One region of the Pseudalkalibacillus sp. JSM 102089 genome, then DNA from elsewhere that is predicted to be linked to it. Evidence: riboswitches for the same ligand, from Rfam matches in the RefSeq annotation. Region 1 holds a riboswitch; each other region holds the start of a gene.
The links. Region 1 has a riboswitch for S-adenosylmethionine ahead of ABVF21_RS17435 (methionine ABC transporter ATP-binding protein). Riboswitches for the same ligand answer to the same signal wherever they lie in the genome.
Positions count from the first base shown of each region.

Region 1 (5,736 bases):
CATCTTGTCAGCCCAGCTATGGCTGCAGCTGCTGCCATTGAAGGCCGATTTACAGACGCTAGAAAAATAAAACCTCTTGTAGTGTAAAAGGAGTGAGACGTCCTGGAACCGATTAATAAATACAAAGGGATCGTTTATCCCCTTGAGCAGGTTAACGTAGATACAGACCAAATTATTCCGAAGCAGTTTTTAAAGAGAATTGAACGGCAAGGCTTTGGTCAGTTTCTTTTTTACAATTGGCGGTTTGATGATGATGGTCATCCGCGTGAAGATTTTAATTTGAACGAACAACAATACCAGCATGCTTCTATTCTAGTGTCGGGTAAAAACTTTGGGTGTGGTTCATCAAGAGAACATGCTCCATGGGCCCTTCTGGATTATGGGTTTCGAATTGTCATTGCGACAAGCTTTGCTGATATCTTTTATAACAACTGTGTAAAAAACGGTATACTTCCTATCGCTCTTGATCAAGAAACGATCTCGGAGCTTTTTCAAAAAGCGAAGGATGGATACGAACTTAGCGTAGACCTAAGTAAACAGCAAGTAATTGATGGAGAAGGACTAAATGCGTCGTTCGAGATCGATCCTTATTGGAAAGAAATGCTGTTAAATGGATGGGATGAAGTATCTCGAACTTTATCTCTCGAAGATAAAATTAAATTATATGAAGAAAAACAACTTGTAGGAGAGTGAATGACGTTGGGAATTACCAGGAGAAATATAACGTTCATGTCGTAAAAGCAATGGAGAATTTGCTGGAAGCCGTCCACAGGACCCCGCTTCAGCAGTCGACAACGCTTAATGATTATACAAATAGAGATGTCTTCATGAAGATGGAAAACCTTCAACGAACGGGTTCCTTCAAACTTCGAGGTGCTTATAACAAAGTTGCGTCGCTAACGGATATTGAGGCAGCGCGAGGGATTGTTGCTGCATCGGCTGGAAACCATGCTCAGGGAGTGGCGCTTTCTGCTAGAGAGCGTGGAATTAAAGCTAAGATTTATATGCCCGTCCATACACCGACAAGCAAAATTGATGCGACGCGATCTTATGGAGCAGAGGTTGTTCTTGAAGGAGAATCGTATAACGAAGCGTTTAGTGGAGCGGATCGTGAGCGTGTTGAGAAAGGGGCCACATTCGTTCATGCTTTCGATGATCCTGAAGTAATGGCAGGACAGGGAACGGTTGCACTCGAAATGATGCAACAGTGTCCTGACTTAGATGCGATTCTCGTGCCTGTTGGAGGTGGAGGATTGTTAGCTGGAATGGCGATGGCGATTAAGTCGTTCTTTCCTCACGTGAAAATCATCGGGGTCCAGGCTTCTGAAGCATCTGCGACATGGAATCGATTTAAAGGTACTGGTCCTCTTGTCCTTCAATCTGTCAAATCGATTGCAGACGGTATTTCTGTGAAAGAAGCTGGAAAATTAACCTTTCCAATTATTGAAGAGCTTGTTGATGATATGCTAACCGTGTCAGAAGAAGAAATTGCTGCAGCGATTGTCTTTATGCTTGAAAGACACAAAACACTTGTAGAAGGTGCAGGTGCTGCATCGGTAGCTGCTGTCTTATGCAAGTCTAATCGTTTAGAAGGTAAGAGAATTGGTGTTGTTGTTAGTGGAGGGAATGCGGATCTTGCGAAAATATCCCTTTATAAACAACTTTCTCAACGAGCGAAAACCATCAGGCGAATAAGCTGATGGTTTTCTAATGGGGTTCAACGTATATATTTTAGATTATTCCGACTTTTTGCTCAGTAATTGACACTCATAAAGTACCATGCTAGAATTCATTTAGCACTTAACCACAGTAAAGTAATAACAACTATATATCTCTTATTCAGAGAGGTGGAGGGACTGGCCCTATGAAGCCCGGCAACCGTCAAACGACTCGTTTGAAAAGGTGCCAATTCCTGCAAAGCGATTGCTTTGAGAAATGAGAGGAAGACATCGATTTATCAAATGCCTTTCTGCTCAAAGCAGAAGGGCATTTTTTTACTTTACTATACAAAGTGATAAGCGAATTAGGTTTCTAAGTGCATAGAAATAAAGAACAAAGGCATGGGACTTAAGTCCTGTTTCAGGTAGCTGATCATGCAAATGCATAAAGGATGTGAGACATGTGATTGAGCTTAAAGGCATTAATAAGACCTTCTTTTCGAAATCCGGGAAGGTGGAAGCCGTTAAGGATGTTAACCTTGAAGTCAAAAAAGGCGAAATATTTGGTGTTATTGGCTACAGTGGTGCTGGGAAAAGTACGCTAATTCGAATGCTTAACCTTCTTGAGAGACCTACTGATGGGACAGTCACAGTGGCTGGTAATAATCTATCTTCTCTTAAGGGAAAAGATCTTCGTGCAGCAAGACAGGAAATTGGAATGATTTTCCAGCATTTTAATATTCTCTGGTCAAGAACGGTACGTGATAACATCGCGTTCCCTCTTGAAATATCAGGTGTTCCGAAAGAAAAGAGAATGAAGCGTGTTGATGAATTAATTAAACTTGTTGGACTCGAAGGTAGAGAAGGAGCTTATCCTTCACAACTAAGTGGTGGACAAAAGCAGCGAGTGGGTATTGCGAGAGCACTTGCTAATAATCCAAAGGTTTTGCTTTGTGATGAAGCTACTTCTGCTTTAGATCCTAAAACGACGGATAGCATTCTGGAACTTCTGACTGAAATTAATCACAAGCTTGGCCTTACGATTGTCCTTATCACGCATGAAATGCACGTCATACGAAAAATTTGCCATCGTGTAGCCGTGATGGAGAATGGACGAGTAGTGGAGAATGGTTCTGTCCTTGAAGTTTTCCACCATCCGCAGGAAGAGATTACGAAAGACTTTGTTAATCAGCTAAGCGAGCCTGAAGAAATGAAGGAATCGATTGCACATCTGGCAACGAGTCAGGATGGAGAACTTGTTCAGTTTACCTTTGTGAAAGGAAAAACAGGTTCACCACTTGTGACAGAGTTGATTCGTAAATTTGATGTAGAAGTCAACATTATTCAAGGGAAGATTTCTCATACACAGGATGGTCCTTATGGAAAACTTTCTGTGTTCCTTAAAGGGGAACCAGCTGTGGTAGAAATGGCCTTGAATTATGTGCAAGCCCAAGGTGTTAAAGCGGAGGTGATTACGAATGACTGAATCGTTATTTCCTAACGTCAGGTGGGAATCTATGTGGGAAGCCACTCTACAAACAGCGTACATGACGGCAATTTCGGTGCTGGCAACGTTTATTCTCGGAATCCTCCTTGGATTATTGTTGTTTCTAACAGGTAGAGGGAACATATGGGAAAACAAATTTGTGAATAGTATTATTGCCGGAGTCGTGAACTTATTTCGCTCCATACCATTTATTATTTTGATTATCTTGCTTATCCCTCTTTCGGTTTACATTATAGGGACAATGCTAGGTGCTAATGCTGCCCTTCCAGCCCTTATTGCAGGAGCGGCGCCATTTTATGCGAGAATGGTTGAAATTGCTTTACGTGAAGTGGATAAAGGGGTCATTGAAGCTTCTCAGTCAATGGGAGCATCCAATGGTTCGATTATTTTTAAAGTGCTTCTACCAGAAGCAATGCCAGCCCTTATTTCAGGGATTACTGTGACGGCGATAGCTCTTGTAAGCTACACCGCTATGGCTGGTGTCGTAGGCGCAGGGGGTCTCGGAAACCTCGCTTATCTTGAAGGTTTCCAACGGAACAATCCTGACGTGACACTTGTTGCAACAGTATTGATATTAGTAATTGTTGCGATTCTTCAGGTTTGTGGAGACGTTGCAACACGAGTAATAGATAAAAGATAATAAGGAGAAAAGGAGAGGTTATGATGAAAAAGTTTTTATCGCTAATAACAGTTCTTGCTCTTGCGGTTCTTGCTGCATGTGGCAACAATGGCGGAAACAGCGAAGGTTCTGGTGACGGTGGAGATTCGAAGAAAATCGTAGTAGGTGCATCAAACATTCCCCATGCTGAAATTCTTGAAGAAGCTAAGCCGATGTTAGAGGAAAAAGGAATAGAGCTTGAAATTAAAACATTCCAGGATTACATTCTACCTAATAAGACGCTTGCAAATGGTGAATTAGATGCAAACTACTTCCAAACAATACCTTATATGGACTTGCAAATGGAAGAAAACGATAATTATGACTTCGTGAACGCTGGAGGCATTCATATCGAGCCAATCGGTGTTTACTCTCAGGATTACAAGAGCTTAGATGAGCTTCCTGATGGTGCTCAAATCATAATGAGTAACTCTGTTTCTGACCATGGACGTATGCTGTCATTACTTGAAGCACAGGGCCTTATCACATTAAAAGAAGGTGTAAAGGCTTCAGATGCAACAGTTGAAGATATTGCTGAAAACCCTAAGAATATTGATTTCAAAACAGATGTTGAGGCTTCACTGCTTCCACAGATTTACCAGCAAGGTGAAGGTGATGCAGTGATGATCAATACAAACTATGCGATTGATGCAGGACTTAATCCTCAAGAGGATGCCATTGCACTTGAAAATTCAGACTCACCATATGTGAATGTGATTACAGTAAACAAAGGTGACGAAGACAATGAAGCGATCCAGGCGTTAGTAGAAGTTCTTCATTCTGATGAAATTCAAAGCTTTATTGAAGAAGAATACGATGGCGCTGTTGTACCAGTAGACAAATAAGAAAGAAAAAAGGTTCTCCGTCATTTCGCGGAGAACCTTTTTTTACTCATTTTAATGTTGGAAAACTGGCTTCATCGCTTCTTTTAACGTTTTTGCAGAATGGTGCAATTGATCTAGCTCGGTTTGATCAAGGTCAAGTTCAATAATTTCACGAATGCCGTTGTTATTCACAATTGCGGGAACTCCGATATACAAATCATCTAAACCATACTCGCCTTCAAGTAACGTAGAGATGGTAAGAATAGAGTTTTCATTTCGTATAATCGCTCTTGTTAACCGTACGAGGCCCATTGCGATACCGTAGTATGTTGCTCCCTTACGATTAATGATATGATAAGCAGCATCGCGAACATTGACGAAAAGCGCATCAAGATCTTCTTTAGCCTCTGGTCTATCTTTAATAAGAGACATGATTGGTCGACTACCGATTGTAGCATGACTCCAGACAGGAAGTTCAGTATCACCATGTTCTCCAAGAATATAACCATGTACATTTCTAGAATCTACATTGAAATAGTCGCTCAGTAAATAACGGAATCGTGCAGTATCGAGAATCGTACCTGAGCCGATAACCCGTTCTTTAGGCAAGCCTGAGAACTTCCATGTCGCATAAGTAAGTACGTCTACAGGATTCGTTGCAACGATAAAAATACCATCAAATCCGCTTCCCATAACGCTTGAAACGATTTTTTTAAAGATCGCTGTGTTTTTATCAATAAGGTCTAAGCGTGTTTCACCTGGTGCCTGATTTGCACCCGCTGCGATAACGACAATATCTGCGTCTTTGCAATCGGTATAGTCCCCCGCCCAAATTTTCATTGGAGCGCCAAAAGGAAGGCCGTGATTTAAGTCTCTTGCTTCCCCTTCCGCTTTTTCTTTATTTACATCGATAAGTACAAGTTCGTTTACTAGTTCTTGATTCAATAACGAGAAGGCATAGCTTGTCCCTACGAATCCAGTGCCAATTAATGCTACGCGCGTTGTTTTTCCTTCATACATCATCTTCACCTCTGCTAGTAGATATTGTCTTCATAAGCATCATACCGTATCCCTTTACTTATTATTGTG
Region 1 covers NZ_JBEWYW010000009.1:70,200-75,935, forward strand. The annotation lists gene leuC (3-isopropylmalate dehydratase large subunit) at 1-87, shown strand, start outside; gene leuD (3-isopropylmalate dehydratase small subunit) at 103-693, shown strand; gene ilvA (threonine ammonia-lyase) at 690-1,700, shown strand; SAM riboswitch class I at 1,833-1,942, shown strand; gene ABVF21_RS17435 (methionine ABC transporter ATP-binding protein) at 2,122-3,144, shown strand; gene ABVF21_RS17440 (methionine ABC transporter permease) at 3,137-3,805, shown strand; gene ABVF21_RS17445 (MetQ/NlpA family ABC transporter substrate-binding protein) at 3,829-4,668, shown strand; gene ABVF21_RS17450 (L-lactate dehydrogenase) at 4,720-5,670, opposite strand.

Region 2 (5,736 bases), on a different contig from region 1:
AGATGAAGGGATTTAATCCGTTCAACTGCCTCCCTGAGTTTTTCTTCGGAAGTTAATAAGCCTACTCTCACATAGCCTTCCCCATACTCTCCAAAGCCGTTCCCAGGTGCAACAACAATTTGAACATTTTCAAGCAAGTAGTCCGCAAACCCCTCTGAAGTAAATGATTCAGGTACTTTTAACCAGGCAAAAAATGATCCCGCAGGAGAGGTTACATCCCAGCCAATATCATGAAGTCCCTGTATCAAAACATTCCGTCTAGATTCATACGTTTGGCGAAGATCCTCAACACATTTCTGTGAACCTAGTAAAGCTTCTGCAGCTGCTTCTTGCACTGCACTAAACAAACTAACGTAGAAATGATCCTGAAGCAGGTTGATGCTTTCCACTACAGATGGGTTTCCGACAGCGAACCCAACACGCCATCCTGCCATATTATACGTTTTGGAAAGAGTATAAATCTCAATCCCCACATCTTTAGCACCTTCTGTTTCTAAAAAGCTTTGAGGACGCTCTCCATCGAATCCGATTGCTCCATAAGCAAAATCATGAACGACACAGATGTCATTGACATCCGCAAACCTAACCGTTTCATCAAAAAAACTTTTCGTTGCTACAGCAGCGGTAGGATTGTTTGGATAATTTAAGAACATGAGCTTCGCTTTTGCAAGAGCACCCTCAGGGATCGCGCTATAATCTGGCAGAAAATCATTTTCTTCAAGTAACGGCATCATTTGCATATCCGCTTCAGCCATTGCTACTCCAGACCAGTAATCAGGGTATCCAGGATCCGGAACAAGTGCCACATCACTTTTATTTAACAAACATTGACTCACTTCTACAAGGCCCGCTTTTCCACCAAATAGGACGGCCACCTCCTTCTCTGGATCAAGCTCAACACCAAACTCTCGCTTATAGAAATCAGCCGCGGCTTGTTTCAGAAAGGGCTGTCCCCTAAATGGCGGATACTTGTGGTATGCAGGGTTTTCAGCTGCCTGCTGCAAAGACTCGATAATATGAGCAGGCGTCGGCTGATCAGGGTTTCCTTGTCCAAGGTTAATAATGTCATATCCCGCCTCTACATAACGGTTCACTTTTCCAGCAAGCTTCGCAAAGAATTGTTCTGGTAAACGTTTAAGTGCATCTGAAGTTTGAAATTGTTTCAAATGGAATCACATCCTGTTAAAATTTTCGAGAAATTCTAATAAGTTATGTTATCTTGGATACACAACCATGTAAAGGTCAACTTCTAAACATGTAAGGAGGACAACTCAATGAAAAACCTTGCCCTGTTGCAATTTGATATTGCTTTCGGCAATCCAGAAAAGAATTTCTCTAAAGTTGAAGAGCTTGTTTCTAAGGCGGTGAGTGACAAACCAGATATCATCGTTTTACCAGAATTGTGGTCCACAGGTTATGATTTATCTCGCCTTGATGAAATTGGAGATACTGATGCAGAAAAGTCGATTGCTTTTCTATCTCGCCTCGCCAAAAAGAACGACGTAAATATTGTTGGGGGCTCCATCGCTAAGCATCATAACGGCGAAGTAACGAACACCATGCTTGTGTTCAATCGAGATGGGCAGCTCGTTCATGAGTATAGCAAAGCGCACCTGTTTCGTTTGATGAATGAAGAGAAGTTCCTCGTTTCTGGAAATGAAAAAAGTCATTTTACACTTGAAGAACTCCCATGCGCTGGGTTCATTTGTTATGATATTCGCTTTCCTGAGTGGCTTCGCCTTCATGCAGTTGAAGGTGCCCAAGTTTTGTTCGTACCAGCAGAATGGCCAAAGCAACGCACCGATCATTGGCGAGCATTACTTATCAGTCGCGCGATTGAAAATCAGTGCTACGTGATTGCCTGTAATCGTGTCGGGGCAGATCCTGATAATGCGTTTGGAGGACACTCATTGATCATTGATCCGTGGGGAACAATTATCGCAGAAGCAGGAGAAGAAGAAGTTATTTTAACAGGTTCTATTGACGAAGAGGAAATGTCATCGATCCGGAATCGCATTCCTATCTTTGAAGATCGACGTCCAGATATTTATAAATAATATTCAAAATATTATTGACAAACACGTTCCTTTCTCTGTAACATACATTTCAAGCGAAAAAATTGTAAAATAATTTCATAAACTTTCTCTTATCAAGAGCAGGCTGAGGGATTTGGCCCTATGACGCCCAGCAACCGACCTATTTTTAAGTCCAGATTAAGATGGCTTAAATGGCACGGTGCTACTTCCAACAGGATGATATTCATTCTGGAAGATAAGAGGTGTGAAGTATCTCTATCTTCAAGCCTCTTTCTTCGGAAAGAGGCTTTTTTTATGCCGAAATTCCGATGTTCATGCAATACATCAACCATAAATAGTTGAAAGGGGAATTTTACATGGGTATTCAGATCACTTCAGGGTACACACCGTTTACAACAGAAACCGTAGTGCAATTTTTAGAGTATCACAAGCTTTTGGATCGCACCGCTCCCGTTCATGTAAAGGAAATTGGCGATGGCAACTTAAATTATGTCTTTCATGTTCAACACAAGAAAACAGGACAATCCTGGATCGTCAAACAAGCCTTGCCTTATGCCAAAGTCGTTGGCGAATCCTGGCCGCTTACACTTGATCGATCCAGAATTGAAAGCGAGGCACTCAAGCAAGCTCACGCGCTCGTTCCTGACTTTTCTCCGATCGTTTATTTGCATGACTCGGAAAAAGCCGCAACGGTTATGGAAGATTTATCAACTTACACTATTTTAAGAAAAGGACTTATTGAAGGTCGTATATATCCTGAGCTTGCAAGAAACGTCGGTACCTATCTCGCTCATACACTCTTTTTCACTTCTGATTACGGTCTTGGTTCAGCAAATAAGAAAGAGCTTGCCAAACGGTTTAGTAATCCAGACTTATGTGGCATAACAGAAAGCCTCGTATTTTCAGATCCTTTCTACAATGCCGAAAGCAATGCCTTTACAGAAGAGCTTCGAGCAGATGTTGAATCGCTGTGGGAAGATGACGATTTCCTCACTGAAGTTGCCTCCCTCAAACACTCTTTTTTAACAAAAGGAGAAGCTTTGATACACGGGGACTTACATACAGGTAGCCTGTTTGTTACGGAAAGTTCAACTAAAATAATCGACCCAGAATTTGCTTTCTATGGCCCAGCTGGTTTTGATGTCGGTGCTTTTATCGCCAATATTGCGCTTAGTATCCTGTCGCAGGAGGCACATAGGTCAGAAGAAGAGAAAGAAGGATACCTCGCTTATTTATTTGGCGTCACTACTGAGGTTTGGAACGTATTCGAATCTACTTTCCGATCATTATGGGCCGACCATCTCTCAGAAGATAATCGTTATTCAAGAGGATACCTAGACGCTCTTCTACAATCTATTTTTGTCGATAGCATTGGATTTTCCGGCTGTAAGATCATCCGAAGAACGATTGGACTTGCTCATGTAGAAGAGATCGAGACGATCACTGATCCAAAAGTAAAACTCGCTGTGGAAAAAAAGGCGCTTACCCTTGGAAAAAAACTTATTTTAGACCGAAAAAGCATCACTTCGATTGAACAATACATTAAAGCCATCAAGGAGGTCATTTAAATGACTGTCATCTCATCACTCCAATGGAAAGGTGATCATCTCTTACTGCTCGATCAACGGCAGCTTCCACAACAAGAGATCTACCTTAAGCAAACGGCAATCGAGGATGTCTGGAATAGCATTTCTGCCCTTGTTGTCCGCGGAGCACCAGCCATTGGAATCGCCGCAGCGTATGGTCTTGTTCTTTGGAGTCAGCATGTCCAAACAAACGAAGCAACAGCGTTTAAGACAGCGCTAGTCAACCAAGGGAAATATCTTGCCTCCTCTCGTCCCACTGCAGTAAATCTCTCTTGGGCGATTGATCGCATCATCCGAGCTAGCTTTTCCTTACCGACAGTGAAAAAAATGAAAGAAGCGATTCTGCACGAAGCACTTACCATCCATAAAGAGGATGAGCTTGTCTGTCAGCGGATTGGAGAACATGGTCTGAAGCTATTAAATGATGGGGATACCATCCTCACACATTGCAATGCAGGTGGGATCGCAACAGCAAAATACGGGACGGCTCTTGCGCCTCTCCATCTGGCAAAGGAAAACGGTCTCTCCATCTCCGCAATTGCGACGGAAACCAGACCAGTTCTACAAGGTGCTCGATTAACCGCATGGGAGCTTGAGCGTGCTGGTATTGACGTTACGCTTATTACAGACAGTATGGTAGCTCACGTTTTAAAAACGAAGAAAATCGCTGCAGTTATAGTCGGTGCTGATCGGATTGCTGCAAATGGTGATACAGCTAACAAGATTGGTACGCTTGGCCTTGCCCATATCGCAAAAGCATATAACGTTCCTTTTTATGTTGCTGCACCCATCTCAACAATTGACTACTCGATCCCTAACGGAGAAGCGATTCCGATTGAGGAGCGAGATCCGAAAGAAATTACGCATTATAAAGGTGAACGTGTTGCAGCTGAGAACATTGATGTATTTAATCCTGCTTTTGATGTGACGCCAAATGAATTACTCAGCGGAATCATTACGGAGCACGGTATCGTTCGAACACCGTACGCTGAAAACCTTGCTCATCTTGCTTTGCCACACGCTAAAAACACGGAGGTACATTCATGAAACGCTTAGGACTTATTTTATCCATTCTTCTTCTCATCGTACTTGCTGCTTGTACTAATGAGCAAGATGCCGTAAGTACACCAGAAGCAAGCACAACGGAATCTAGTGAGACAACTTCAAACACAGGTGAAGAAGCGTCTAAAACTTCTTCAGACATTCCAAAAGAAGTTCAAAAACCTATCAAAATAGCAGCGATTATGCAAGCATCCCTCGGTACATTTTCTTCCCAGTACGTAAAAGGAGTTGAAGATCAGGTAGAAAAATTTGGCGGAAGCGTTCAAGTTTATAATGCTGATAATGACCTTTCCAAAATGGCTACACTCCTTGATACAGCCATCAACCAAAAAGTCGATGCGATCTTAATTGATCATGGCCGAGCAGATGCACTCGAAGCTGGAGTGAAAAAAGCTGTTGATAAAGGCATACCTGTCGTTGTGTTTGATAGCGATATTAACGTGCCAGGTGTAACAGTTATTGATCAAGATGATTATAGTCTTGCATGGAATACATTAAAAACGCTTGCTCAGGATTTAAATGGTGAAGGAAATATTGTCTATGTATGGGTGGGAGGATTCGCACCTATGGAGCGACGAAATGCGATTTATGAGGCGTTTCAGGAACGCTATCCAGAAATCAATGAAATCGCTAAGTTCGGGACCGCGAGTGCTAATACAGCTCTTGATACCCAAACCCAAATGGAAACTATTCTAAAACAATATCCAAACAAAGGTGATATTGATGCTGTATTTGCTCCATGGGATGAATTTGCGAAAGGCGCTACTCGTGCCATTGAACAAGCTGGTCGAGAAGAAATCAAAGTTTACGGCATCGATATGAGTGACGAAGATCTCCAAATGATGCAAAAAGATAATAGCCCATGGCTCTCATCTGCTGCTACTGATCCGGCGGAAGTAGGACGTGTTCAAGTACGTTTTGCTTATCAAAAAATTGCTGGAGAAGAAACGCCTGAGATTTTCTCACTTGATCCTCATCTTGTAAAACAATCTGATTTACCAGACAAAACCATTTCAATGAGTGAATTAGGCAATTACGTCGATGACTGGGGC
Region 2 covers NZ_JBEWYW010000012.1:72,744-78,479, reverse strand. The annotation lists gene ABVF21_RS19445 (pyridoxal phosphate-dependent aminotransferase) at 1-1,166, opposite strand, end outside; gene ABVF21_RS19440 (carbon-nitrogen family hydrolase) at 1,275-2,057, shown strand; SAM riboswitch class I at 2,144-2,278, shown strand; gene mtnK (S-methyl-5-thioribose kinase) at 2,393-3,604, shown strand; gene mtnA (S-methyl-5-thioribose-1-phosphate isomerase) at 3,605-4,669, shown strand; gene ABVF21_RS19425 (sugar ABC transporter substrate-binding protein) at 4,666-5,736, shown strand, end outside.
Region 2: another riboswitch for S-adenosylmethionine. It lies ahead of mtnK (S-methyl-5-thioribose kinase); the one in region 1 lies ahead of ABVF21_RS17435 (methionine ABC transporter ATP-binding protein).

Region 3 (5,736 bases), on a different contig from region 1:
TTAAATACATCTGTTTTCTCAACAAAGACACATCGCATTCTTTCTATTAAAACAGCCCCTGCGGAGTTACCGCAGGGGCTGTAAATATTTATTACATCATTAAGTCCGCTGGTGAGTCATCAAAGTAGAGCCAGTGAAAATATTCTACTTCCGCATCAGACATTCTCAGAACTTCTTCTCTGTTCATTGTCGTTTTGTCGCACAAAAGATCAATAAATTGGTTTCGTGCTTGCTGGCTCATTGTAAATCCTCCCTGTATTTTAAGCGGCATTCCCTGTTTCGTAACCGCTTTCAATTTGTTAATTTTATTATACATCTCACAATGAGATGATTCAAATACCAAAATGAGATATATTGCAGGGAACCGATGTGAAATTGCTATGAAAGTGAGCGGAAGTTCAATGAATAAGAGTTATGAAGGGAATGTATGTTCTTGTTTTGTTGGTTTTAATTGAAAAAAATGTGTATTTTGGTTGTTTCCTCCTTTTTAACAAACTTGATGAAGTGATCTTTACTTTAGAAGGGATGGTTAGAATCAGAATTAGAGATGGATTTAGAGGGAGATTTGCCCGCTCTGCAGGAGTTTTTTCCTATTCAATGGAAGTAGAGAAGATGTAGAAAGGGAGTGTGGATGATGGAAATTGGAAGTGACAAGAAACAAAAGAATTTGGAAGAAAGCCTTTATGATTTCACTTTTGTTGGTGATCCCCAACTTTCACCTGATGGGAGCTACGTTGTTTATGTAAAGAAAGTGATAAATGAGGACAAAGAATATACTTCAAATTTAGTCATAGTAAATCGCGATACTGGAATTGAGCATGATTGGACATATGCTTCTGGGGAGAAAAAAGATCACTCTCCGCGCTGGTCGTCTGATGGGAAGACGATTGCTTTCGTTTCGAATCGATCAGGAGAAAATCAAATATGGCTTATCTCAACTGATGGTGGCGAAGCGCGACAACTATCTGATTTAAAAAGTGGTGTTTCCGCTCCTGTTTGGAAACCCGATGGTTCTTCGCTACTTGTTTTAAGTAAGGATACAAAAGAGAAAGAAGAAGGACGTAAGCCTCTCGTTGTGACTGACTTACAGTATAAAGCAGACGGGAGTGGTTTTCTTGACAATAACTTTTTGCAAGTTGTCTTGATCGAGGTAACCTCAGGTGAAAAGAGAATAGAATGGCTTACAGATGCACCATTTAATCATTCTAGCCCTAACTGGTCACCGGATGGACAATCCATTGTATATGTGAGAGATCGATGTGAAGAACAGGGGTCCTACATGCGAGCCGACATCTTTATTCAGGGTCTGAATGAAGGATCAGAGCCTGAGCAGTTAAATCGTGAAGGTGGGAGCTTTAGCACGCCGAACTGGTCACCAGATGGGAAGAAGCTCTCATTCATTGGGCATAACTTTGAGCATGAAGGAGCTACGTTAAATAAAATCTGGACTGTTGATATAGCGAAAAAAGAGTTTACTTGTTTAACAGAGGATGTGGATTTAGAGTGTTCGGATGTATTGATTTCAGATATGCACTGGGGCGGCGCTTCTCCTGGTGCGATGTGGAGCCAAAATGGAGATGGACTCTATTTTCTTGCTAGTAAAGAAGGAAACACTGGTGTTTATTTTGTCGGAGAAGATTGCACGGTTCGACAAATAACGGGTGGTGACAGGCACCATTACGCGTTTCACTACTTGCCAGGCGCGAATGAAGCGGCTGTTGCAATTAGCGATCCACTTAACATTGGCGATATTTATACGCTTTCGTTTCATGGCGATCGAGTAAATGAACAGTGTTTGTCTCAATCAAATGCTGACGTTCTCGAAAGCTTGGAGCTCTCGACACCAGAAATGTTTACATACGCTGGGAAAGACGGTTTGGAGATTCAGGCCTGGCTCATGAAACCAAATGATTATCAGGAAGGTGAGGGATATCCTCTTATTCTTGAAATTCACGGTGGACCGCATATGATGTATGGTAATTCATTTATGCACGAATTTCAGCTTCTTGCAGCAAAAGGATATGTTGTCCTTTATACGAATCCACGTGGTAGTCAGGGTTATGGACAAGAGTTTGTAAATGGCTGCCGAGGAGATTATGGTGGAGGTGATTATGAGGATTTGATGGCGGGTGTTGATGTCGCGTTGGACAAGTATTCCTTTATTGATGAAGCTCAACTTTTCGTGACGGGAGGCAGCTACGGTGGCTTTATGACGAACTGGATTGTTGGGAAAACCGATCGATTTAAAGCAGCGGTTACCCAGCGCTCCATTTCGAATTGGCAAAGTTTCTATGGTGTTAGTGACATCGGATACTTTTTCACAAAGTGGGAAGTTGGAAGTGATTTAGATGAAAACCCTGCTAAGCTATGGCATCATTCACCGCTTAAGTATGTGGACCAAATCGAAACCCCACTTTTAATTCTTCATAGCGAAAATGATTATAGGTGCCCTATTGAGCAAGGAGAGCAGTTATATGTGGCTTTAAAGCATCGTGGGAAGGAAACGATGTTTGTAAGATTCCCAGATTCTGATCATAATTTATCAAGAAGCGGTCATCCAGAACTACGAGTGGAACGACTTAAGCATCTAGGAAACTGGTTCGACAATTACCTAGAAGGAAGGCAATAAGAAATCTTTCGACAAATATCGGGCGGTGACAGGCACTTTTTGAGATCTTCCCTTGACGCCCTTCGAGAAAGATACTATACTATTGAAAATAGTTAAATAATATTGAAAACTCTTATCAAGAGTGGCAGAGGGACTGGCCCTGTGACGCCCAGCAACCATCTCAGTTCGTGAGAAAGGTGCTAATTCCAGCAAACGAGCAATCGTTTGAAAGATGAGAGAGAGTTCAGCACTGCTGATAATGATGAAATGATACTACTCTCTCTGTACTTTACAGAGGGAGTTTTTTTTATTGGGAGGGGATTTTAGCAGGTCGAAGTACTTTTTCGCTTTTATGTTTTAGTGCTGAAACGCTTTATATTACTATATGAATTTTAAAGGAGATTGAGAAATGAAGAAATCATTGTATCTATTTGGTGCACTTATTTTAGTCTTTTTGGCAGGTTGTTCAGGGAATGAGGCTTCTGGGGGTTCAGAAGATGACCCACTGAAGGTAGGGGTAACGGCTGGTCCGCATGAAGATGTGATGAATAAGGTGAAGGAACTCGCAGCGGAAGACGGGTTTGAGATTGAAGTGATTGCGTTTAATGATTATGTGATGCCAAATACAGCCCTTGATGAAGGAGAATTGGATGCGAACGTATTTCAGCACGAACCTTATTTGAATGATTATGTAAAAGAAAGAGGACTCGATCTTTCCAAGGTAGCAACTACGATTACTTTTCCAATGGGAATTTATTCTGACAAATATAAGAGTCTTGATGAATTGCAAGAAGGCGACAAAGTTGGCTTACCTAACCATTCAACAGGCGAACCGAGAGCGCTAATGTTGTTTGAGCAAGCTGGCATTATTGAGTTGAAAGATGGCGTTGGTGTTAAAGCAACGATCAAAGACATTGAGAAGAATCCTTACAATCTCGAGTTTGTTCCATTAGAAGCTTCACAAATTCCAAGACAGCTCGGTGAGCTTGCGATTGCAGCAATTAATACGAACTTTGCAATGGAAAGTGGACGCGTACCGAAAGAAGATTCGCTTGAAATGGAACCAGAAGATTCCCCGTGGGTGAACGTGATTGCAACACAAACAGAGAACAAAGATGATGAACGTATTCAAAAGCTAGTGAACTACTATCAATCAGATGAAGTGAAGCAATTTATCCAGGACGAATTTAACGGTTCTGTAGTTGCATCCTGGTAATTCGAAAGAGGAGTGAGCACGATGATTCGATTAGAAAATATAACGAAAACGTATAAAAGCGGTGAGAGGATTACGAAGGCGGTTGATGATGTTTCCATAGAAGTTGAGAAAGGAAGCATCTATGGCGTCATCGGTTATAGTGGTGCAGGAAAGAGCACGCTTGTCCGAATGGTGAATCTTCTGGAGCGACCGACAGATGGAAAGGTATTTATCAATGACATTGAGCTCACTTCTTTGTCTACTGGAAAGCTTCAAAAAACAAGACAGCGTATTGGGATGATTTTTCAGTCTTTTAATTTGTTGAAAACAGGCACTGTGTATCAAAACATTGCCATCCCGCTGAAGCTTACGGGTCTTCGTAAAAAAGAGATTGAAGCGCGAGTTGATAAATATTTAGGTATCGTTGGGTTATCGGATAAGCGGGATGCTTATCCTTCCCAGCTATCAGGCGGTCAGAAGCAGCGTGTGGCGATTGCCCGTGCGCTTGCTCATGAACCTGAAGTACTACTATGCGATGAGGCAACGAGTGCCCTTGACCCAGATACGACAGAATCAATCCTATCTTTATTGGAACAAATCAATCGTGATTTTGGAATCACGATTTTACTCATTACGCATGAAATGCACGTTGTCCAGAAAATATGTCATGAAGTGGCTGTGATGGAGAACGGGAAGGTGATTGAACAGGGGCGAGTGATCGATATCTTTAGTAAGCCTACTACAACGACGGCCAAACGATTTGTTCAGTCGTTATTCCAGGATGAGCTTCCAGAGTCGCTTGTGTCGCGATTGAAAGAGCGTGGTCAGATCGTGAATCTTTCATTTATTGGGGAGAAATCAGGTAGTCCCGCTCTTGCGCTTGTTAGTAAGAAGTTCGACGTGTATCCGTCCATTTTAGCAGGGAACATTACACAACTGAAGGATCAGCCTTTTGGTAGGCTAGTCGTTCATTTAGATGGGGAAGCGGAAGAGACGGCTCGGGCCGTTGCCTTTTTAGAGGAAAGTGGCGTCGTAGTAGAAGGCTATGTTCAGGAGGTGGAAGCTCATGTCAGCTAAGGTATCGGAGTTTATTGATCTTTGGGGTGCAGACATTTGGAACGCGATTATTGAAACATTTCAAATGGTTGGGATCTCACTACTGATTTCAGTGTTGATTGGCCTCCCGCTTGGTGTGCTACTTGTTTTAACTAGAGCTGAAAAAGCATTAGAAAATAAAGTTCTTTTCCGTATATTAAATGCGGCTATAAACGTGATCAGGTCGATTCCATTTATCATTTTACTGTTTTTCATTTTACCTTTTACAAAAATGATTGCAGGTACAACTATTGGAGTAAAAGGTGTGATTGTGCCGCTCGTTGTCTTTACGGCGCCTTATATCGCAAGGTTGATGGAGTCTGCTCTTCTTGAGGTCGATCGTGGAGTAGTAGAAGCCTATGAAGCAATGGGGGTAAAAACGAGACACATTATCTGGCATGTTCTTGTAAGGGAGTCTCGTTCATCGATCGTTCTTGGATTAACGATTGCGACAATTGGACTGATTGGGGCAACGGCAATGGCTGGGCTCGTTGGAGCAGGTGGACTTGGTGATCTCGCTTATCGATACGGTCATTTGCGATATGAAGTCGATGTGATGTACGTTACGGTATTTCTCCTTATTGTCCTTGTTCAGGGACTCCAATCGTTCGGGAATGTTCTCTCCGCTCGTTTGAAGAAGGATTAAGTTAAAAGGATATCTCATTGTGCAATTGTTTATAGCAGGTGTGTCTTCAATAAATGAACTTCATGATCAGTTTGTTCATCAGATTTAGGAGGAAGAAAAGATGGAATCAATTCAGGTAAGAGCAACGCCAGGACATTATGAGTGTCGATCAGGTATCCTTCAAGAATTACCACGGTTACTTCAAGAAGGGCA
Region 3 covers NZ_JBEWYW010000002.1:152,154-157,889, reverse strand. The annotation lists gene ABVF21_RS05485 (BH0509 family protein) at 92-241, opposite strand; gene ABVF21_RS05480 (S9 family peptidase) at 635-2,629, shown strand; SAM riboswitch class I at 2,739-2,847, shown strand; gene ABVF21_RS05475 (MetQ/NlpA family ABC transporter substrate-binding protein) at 3,018-3,824, shown strand; gene ABVF21_RS05470 (methionine ABC transporter ATP-binding protein) at 3,846-4,880, shown strand; gene ABVF21_RS05465 (methionine ABC transporter permease) at 4,870-5,544, shown strand; gene ABVF21_RS05460 (iron-containing alcohol dehydrogenase family protein) at 5,645-5,736, shown strand, end outside.
Region 3: another riboswitch for S-adenosylmethionine. It lies ahead of ABVF21_RS05475 (MetQ/NlpA family ABC transporter substrate-binding protein); the one in region 1 lies ahead of ABVF21_RS17435 (methionine ABC transporter ATP-binding protein).

Region 4 (5,736 bases), on a different contig from region 1:
GAATTCGAAGTGATGATGAGAGCGACAGTGCCAGGAAAGGTACTATCGCTTTTTTTATACTATCGTCGTTAAGGATATGAATTGAGCAGTGGCTTCCTATAGTGATATGATGAAAAGAATTAAAAATTTCGAAAAATATGGTCGGTTATGGAGGTTATACTATGCAACAGATTAAGCAAATCGGCACTCGTTTTTACTACCAAACGCCCGTAGCCGATACGGATCGACCGATTCTCGGGATGGTAATTGGAGATAGAAAGTCTCTGATGATCGATGCTGGGAATTCAGAGGACCATGCTCGTTATTTTCTAAAAGAGCTATCGGAAAAAGGAATCAAGGAACCAGACATGGTCGCGCTTACTCATTGGCATTGGGATCATATTTTTGGACTATCGGTGCTTAGAGATGCTGTCTCCTTATCCTCCCATCAGACGAAAGAGGAAATTAGTAAGCTTATTCCGTTAGGATGGTCTGATGTTGAGTTGGATGAGCGGGTGAAAGAAGGCACTGAAATTGAATTTTGTGCAAATGCGATTAAGAAGGAATTTGTGGGTTCTCGAGATATTACCATTACGCTACCAGATATAACGTTTGGAGAGAAAATGGAGATTGATCTTGGTGGTGTCACATGTATTCTTAAGCCAGTTGGGGGCGATCACGCGGCTGATTCGGTTGTGATTTATGTGAGGGAAGAGAAAATCCTATTTCTTGGAGACTGCTTTTATCCTGATATTTTTTCAGAAAAAGTCAATTACACTGTTAACACAACAACTCGACTGCTTGATCAGTTAGAAAGCTTTGAGGCAGAATGGTTCATCTTATCACACGGGGAGGCAATATCTAAGGAGGATTTTAAGAACGAAGTGAACCTTTTACGTGCTGTTGCTTCTATTACTGAGGAGTGCGACGGTGATGTTACACGGATGCAAAAGTTGTATGAGCATAACGTTGGCAGAGACTCACACGAAGAGGAGCTTGAAGTGATTCAAGAATTTGCTAACGGGTATACGATGTAAAAAGCGCTAGTTGGAGTGACTTTCTTCAAAGAACGGAGTGAGATGTATGGCAATCATTCATGTAGAAAATGCTTATTACACACGTGAGAAACAGATGATTTTATCCGATATTTCTTTTTCGGTAGAGAAAGGACAGCATCAGGCCATTGTCGGATTAAATGGATCAGGTAAAACGACGCTACTTCAGTTAATTCACGGCTCGATCTGGCCCCTGCTTCGATATGATCCCATCGTTGAAGTATTAGGGCAGCGTCTTGGAAAAACTGATTTGAATGAACTTAGAAAATCTATTGGCTGGGTGAGCAACGCTTTCACTGAGCGTATTTCTCCCATGCAGGAAGTAACAGATGTTGTGATTAGCGGGAAGTTTGCCTCAGCTGGACTTTATGAGCAGGTGACAGAAGAGGATGAATCTCAAGCGATGAAGGTGATGCAAGAATGGGGGATTGCTCATTTACGCGGCAAACCTTTTCGAATTTGCTCTCAAGGAGAGAAGCAGAAAATCTTGATTGCAAGAGCGTTAATGGCTTCTCCAAAGCTTCTTATTCTAGATGAACCGTGCAACGGACTGGATCTGTATTCACGCGAACAGTTATTAGCTCAGGTTGAACGACTTGGAAAGAAGAAAGAGGGTCCAACCATATTGTATATCACTCATCATATTGAAGAGATTTGTCCCGTATTCACTCACGCTATGATTATGGAAAATGGTCGAATTGCAGTGAATGGCAAGAAGAAAGATGTGTTAACAGCTGAACATCTTAGTAAAAGTATGGGCGTCCCTTTAGAAGTGACGTGGAACAGAGAGCGGCCTTGGGTTCAGGTGATTTCAAATGAGATGAAGCCAGCTTATCCATCTACATAAGGACCGTGTATCTCAAGAAATGTCCAAATTCAATCATTGTCAAAAGGAGGAATGTATTGAAGGATTTTGATTCGCTAACGCATAAAGAAATCGCGATTCGATATACGGTATTGACGCTATTTTTATCGTCTACGATTTTTATAGTGGATTATGACCTTTCACTGTAGTCATATGTCATATGCATGCTGCTATCGATATTTGGTATTGCGGTGAACTTGTTGAAATGGAAACGTGGAAATAAAGTTAACGTCACATCTAAAGATCATGTCATTCGCTCCGGTGTTTTTTCTTTCATGGCTTTTCTCTTGTTGGTGCTGCCTTTTGACTACTCCGTTTGGTTGATGAATCTTATGATTCTATCTCTTGTCATGGCCAATACGATTGATTTCATGCGCATGCGGAATAGGATACTAGAGGGGCAACGTGAGGGATAAAAGACCTGAATCATTTGGATTATTTTTCATGAAGATTCCTGGTGTTATCGCCATTCAGTTAATTGAATGATGATAATTTTCTAATAATATATTGACTTTTATTCGAGCACGAGATAACATTTGAACCAATCATTGTCATTTACAATTTGATAGCAATATTTCTTATCAAGAGAGGTGGAGGGACTGGCCCTATGAAGCTTCGGCAACCGATGAGATGATTCTTCATCTCATACTGTGCCAAATCCAGCAGGTTTATCCTGAAAGATAAGAAGACTGGCTTCGTACTTACAAACCTTTCTTCTTATATTTTAGAAGAGAGGTTTTTTGTGTTGAATGGGTTAGGGGGAATGCAGACGAATTTATTTACGCTTAATTCCGAGTAAACTACTTTCATTACATTGAATTAAAAATGAGTATTGTGAGGTGGATTGTATTGCAGTTACAGGTTGTGAATAGCCCTTTTGACAAAGAACAAACGGAGCTTTTAAATCGTCTCTTACCAACATTAAATGAGACGCAGAAAATATGGCTGAGCGGATATCTTTCCGTACCAGGAAGCTCTGAAGCTGCGGCAGCTACTGAGACGGTTGCTCAAGGTGTTTCTGCTTCAGAAGCATTCTCGAAACAAGAAGCAAAAACACGTGAGCTTACGATTCTCTATGGCTCACATACTGGCAATTGTCAGTCACTAGCGGAATCTTTCTTTGAGCGATTGGAAAACGAGAAATACAGCGTTACCCTTTCATCGCTTGATGATTTTAAGCCAAAGTCACTTAAAAAAGTAGAAGATTTATTATTGATTACAAGCACCCACGGAGATGGCGATCCTCCTGATAATGCGTTAAGCTTCCATGACTTTGTTCAAAGTAAGAGAGCCCCTGAATTAGATGGTCTCAGATTCTCTGTCTTATCACTTGGTGATAGCTCCTATGAGTTTTTCTGCCAAACCGGGAAAGATTTTGACAAGCGCTTTGAAGAATTAGGTGCAACAAGGCTTTATCCTCGTGTAGATTGTGATCTTGATTTCGAAGAGCCGGCAGAAGAATGGTTCGAAGGCGTGACGGGAGTATTGAAAGAAGATCAGTCTACGAGAGAATCGACTTCTGAAACAAAACCTGATGAGTCGAGTCAGACGTATTCCAGAACTAATCCATTCAAAGCCGAAATTCTTGAGAATGTTAATTTAAATGGACGTGGATCGAATAAAGAAACGCGGCACATTGAGCTTGATCTTGAAGGATCGAACCTTGAATATGAGCCGGGTGATAGCCTTGGTATTTACCCGGAGAATGATACTGCTCTTGTCCGTCAGCTAATCGATGAAATGAACTGGAAGCGAGAAGAACAGGTTACGGTGAACAAACAGGGTGACGTTCAGCCACTTGAAGAAGCTTTAACGAAAACATATGAGATTACGAGTCTCACAAAGCCATTGCTCAAGAAGGTCGCAGAGCTGACATCAAGTTCTGAGCTTAAGCGCATGGTTGAAGCGGAAGGCGAAGAATTAAGAACATACCTTTACGGTAGAGATTTAATTGATTTGGTGAAGGACTACGGACCGTGGACCGTCTCGGTACAGGAGTTCGTAAACGTTCTGCGCAAAATTCCGGTTCGTCTTTATTCGATCGCAAGCAGTTCAAACGCAAATCCAGATGAAGTTCATCTCACAATTGGCGCACTAAGGTATGATGCACATGGTCGAACTCGTAAGGGCGTATGCTCTGGCCAATGCGCAGAGCGCTCACAAGCGGGGGATACACTCCCAGTATTTGTGCAGCGAAATCAAAACTTTAGACTTCCGGATCATCCTGACACCCCTATCATTATGATAGGCGCAGGCACTGGCATAGCGCCGTACCGGGCATTCTTACAAGAGCGAGAAGAAAGTGGCGCAAGTGGAGAAACGTGGCTATTCTTTGGTGAACAGCATTTTGTCACAGACTTTCTTTATCAAGTCGAATGGCAAAAATGGTTGAAAGATGGGGTGCTTTCGCGAATGGATGTCGCCTTTTCACGTGATACAGAGGAGAAAGTTTATGTTCAGCACCGCATGCTCGAGCGAAGTAAAGAACTATATGAGTGGCTTCAACAAGGTGCGCACGTCTATGTATGTGGAGATGAGAAGTATATGGCAAAAGACGTTCACGTGGCACTTGTTAATATTTTAGAGCAACAGGGGAATTTCAGTGAGTCAGAAGCAGAAGCTTATCTTGCAGATCTACGAAACGCGAAACGCTACCAGCGCGATGTGTACTAAGCGCATCAGGGAAGGAGATTGGTCATGTCGAATAAGACGGTAACAGAAGACGGCAAACCGAGTGAAATGGAGAAGATTAAAGACGAAAGTGATTACTTACGCGGCTCGCTTGTGAAAAGCTTTGCGGATCCCATCACCGCTTCCATCCCAGACGCAGATACTAAACTATTAAAATTTCATGGGAGCTATATGCAGGACGATCGCGATATTCGTCAAGAGCGAAAACAGCAGAAGCTTGAACCAGCTTATCAGTTTATGGTTCGAGTGCGACTACCTGGTGGAGTAGCTACGCCAGAACAATGGCTAGTAATGGATGATCTTGCGAATCAATACGGAAATGGAACGCTAAAGCTAACAACGCGCCAAACGTTCCAGATGCATGGGATTCTGAAGTGGAATATGAAGAAAAGCATTCAGGCGATGGACCGAGTTCTCATGGATTCTCTTGCGGCATGTGGTGACGTGAATCGTAATGTGATGTGTAATGCCAATCCATATCAATCGGATATTCATGCCGAGGTGCATGGATGGACACGGAAGCTAAGCGATGATCTTCTACCGAGAACGAGAGCGTACCATGAAATCTGGTTAGACGAAGAAAAAGTACTTGATCGAAAAGAAGAGGAAATTGAGCCAATGTATGGTCCGCATTACTTGCCGAGAAAGTTTAAAATCGGTGTCGCTGTTCCACCATCAAACGACGTGGATATTTTCTCACAGGATCTGGGGTTTATTGCAATTCTTGAAGATGGCAAGCTACAAGGATTTAATGTCGCAGTAGGCGGCGGTATGGGAATGACGCATGGGGACACAAATACGTATCCTCAACTGTCCCGAATCATTGGTTTCTGTACACCTGAAAAGATTGTTGATGTTGCTGAGAAAATCATTACAATTCAGCGGGATTATGGCAATCGCTCAGAGCGGAAGAACGCTCGCTTCAAATATACGATCGATCGAAGAGGACTCGACTGGGTTCGGAACGAATTGAATAATAGACTGGGTTATGAACTAGAAGAAGCTCGTTCTTATCATTTCGATCATAATGGTGATCGCTATGGATGGGTAAAGGGTGATGGCAAGTGGCATTTAACGCTCTTTATCCAAAATGGTCGTATTGTGGATTTAGAAGATTATCAGATTATGACAGGACTTCGGGAGATC
Region 4 covers NZ_JBEWYW010000006.1:78,673-84,408, reverse strand. The annotation lists gene ABVF21_RS14255 (ornithine cyclodeaminase family protein) at 1-13, shown strand, start outside; gene ABVF21_RS14250 (MBL fold metallo-hydrolase) at 162-1,016, shown strand; gene ABVF21_RS14245 (ABC transporter ATP-binding protein) at 1,063-1,881, shown strand; gene ABVF21_RS14240 (hypothetical protein) at 2,100-2,315, shown strand; SAM riboswitch class I at 2,475-2,586, shown strand; gene ABVF21_RS14235 (assimilatory sulfite reductase (NADPH) flavoprotein subunit) at 2,749-4,572, shown strand; gene cysI (assimilatory sulfite reductase (NADPH) hemoprotein subunit) at 4,597-5,736, shown strand, end outside.
Region 4: another riboswitch for S-adenosylmethionine. It lies ahead of ABVF21_RS14235 (assimilatory sulfite reductase (NADPH) flavoprotein subunit); the one in region 1 lies ahead of ABVF21_RS17435 (methionine ABC transporter ATP-binding protein).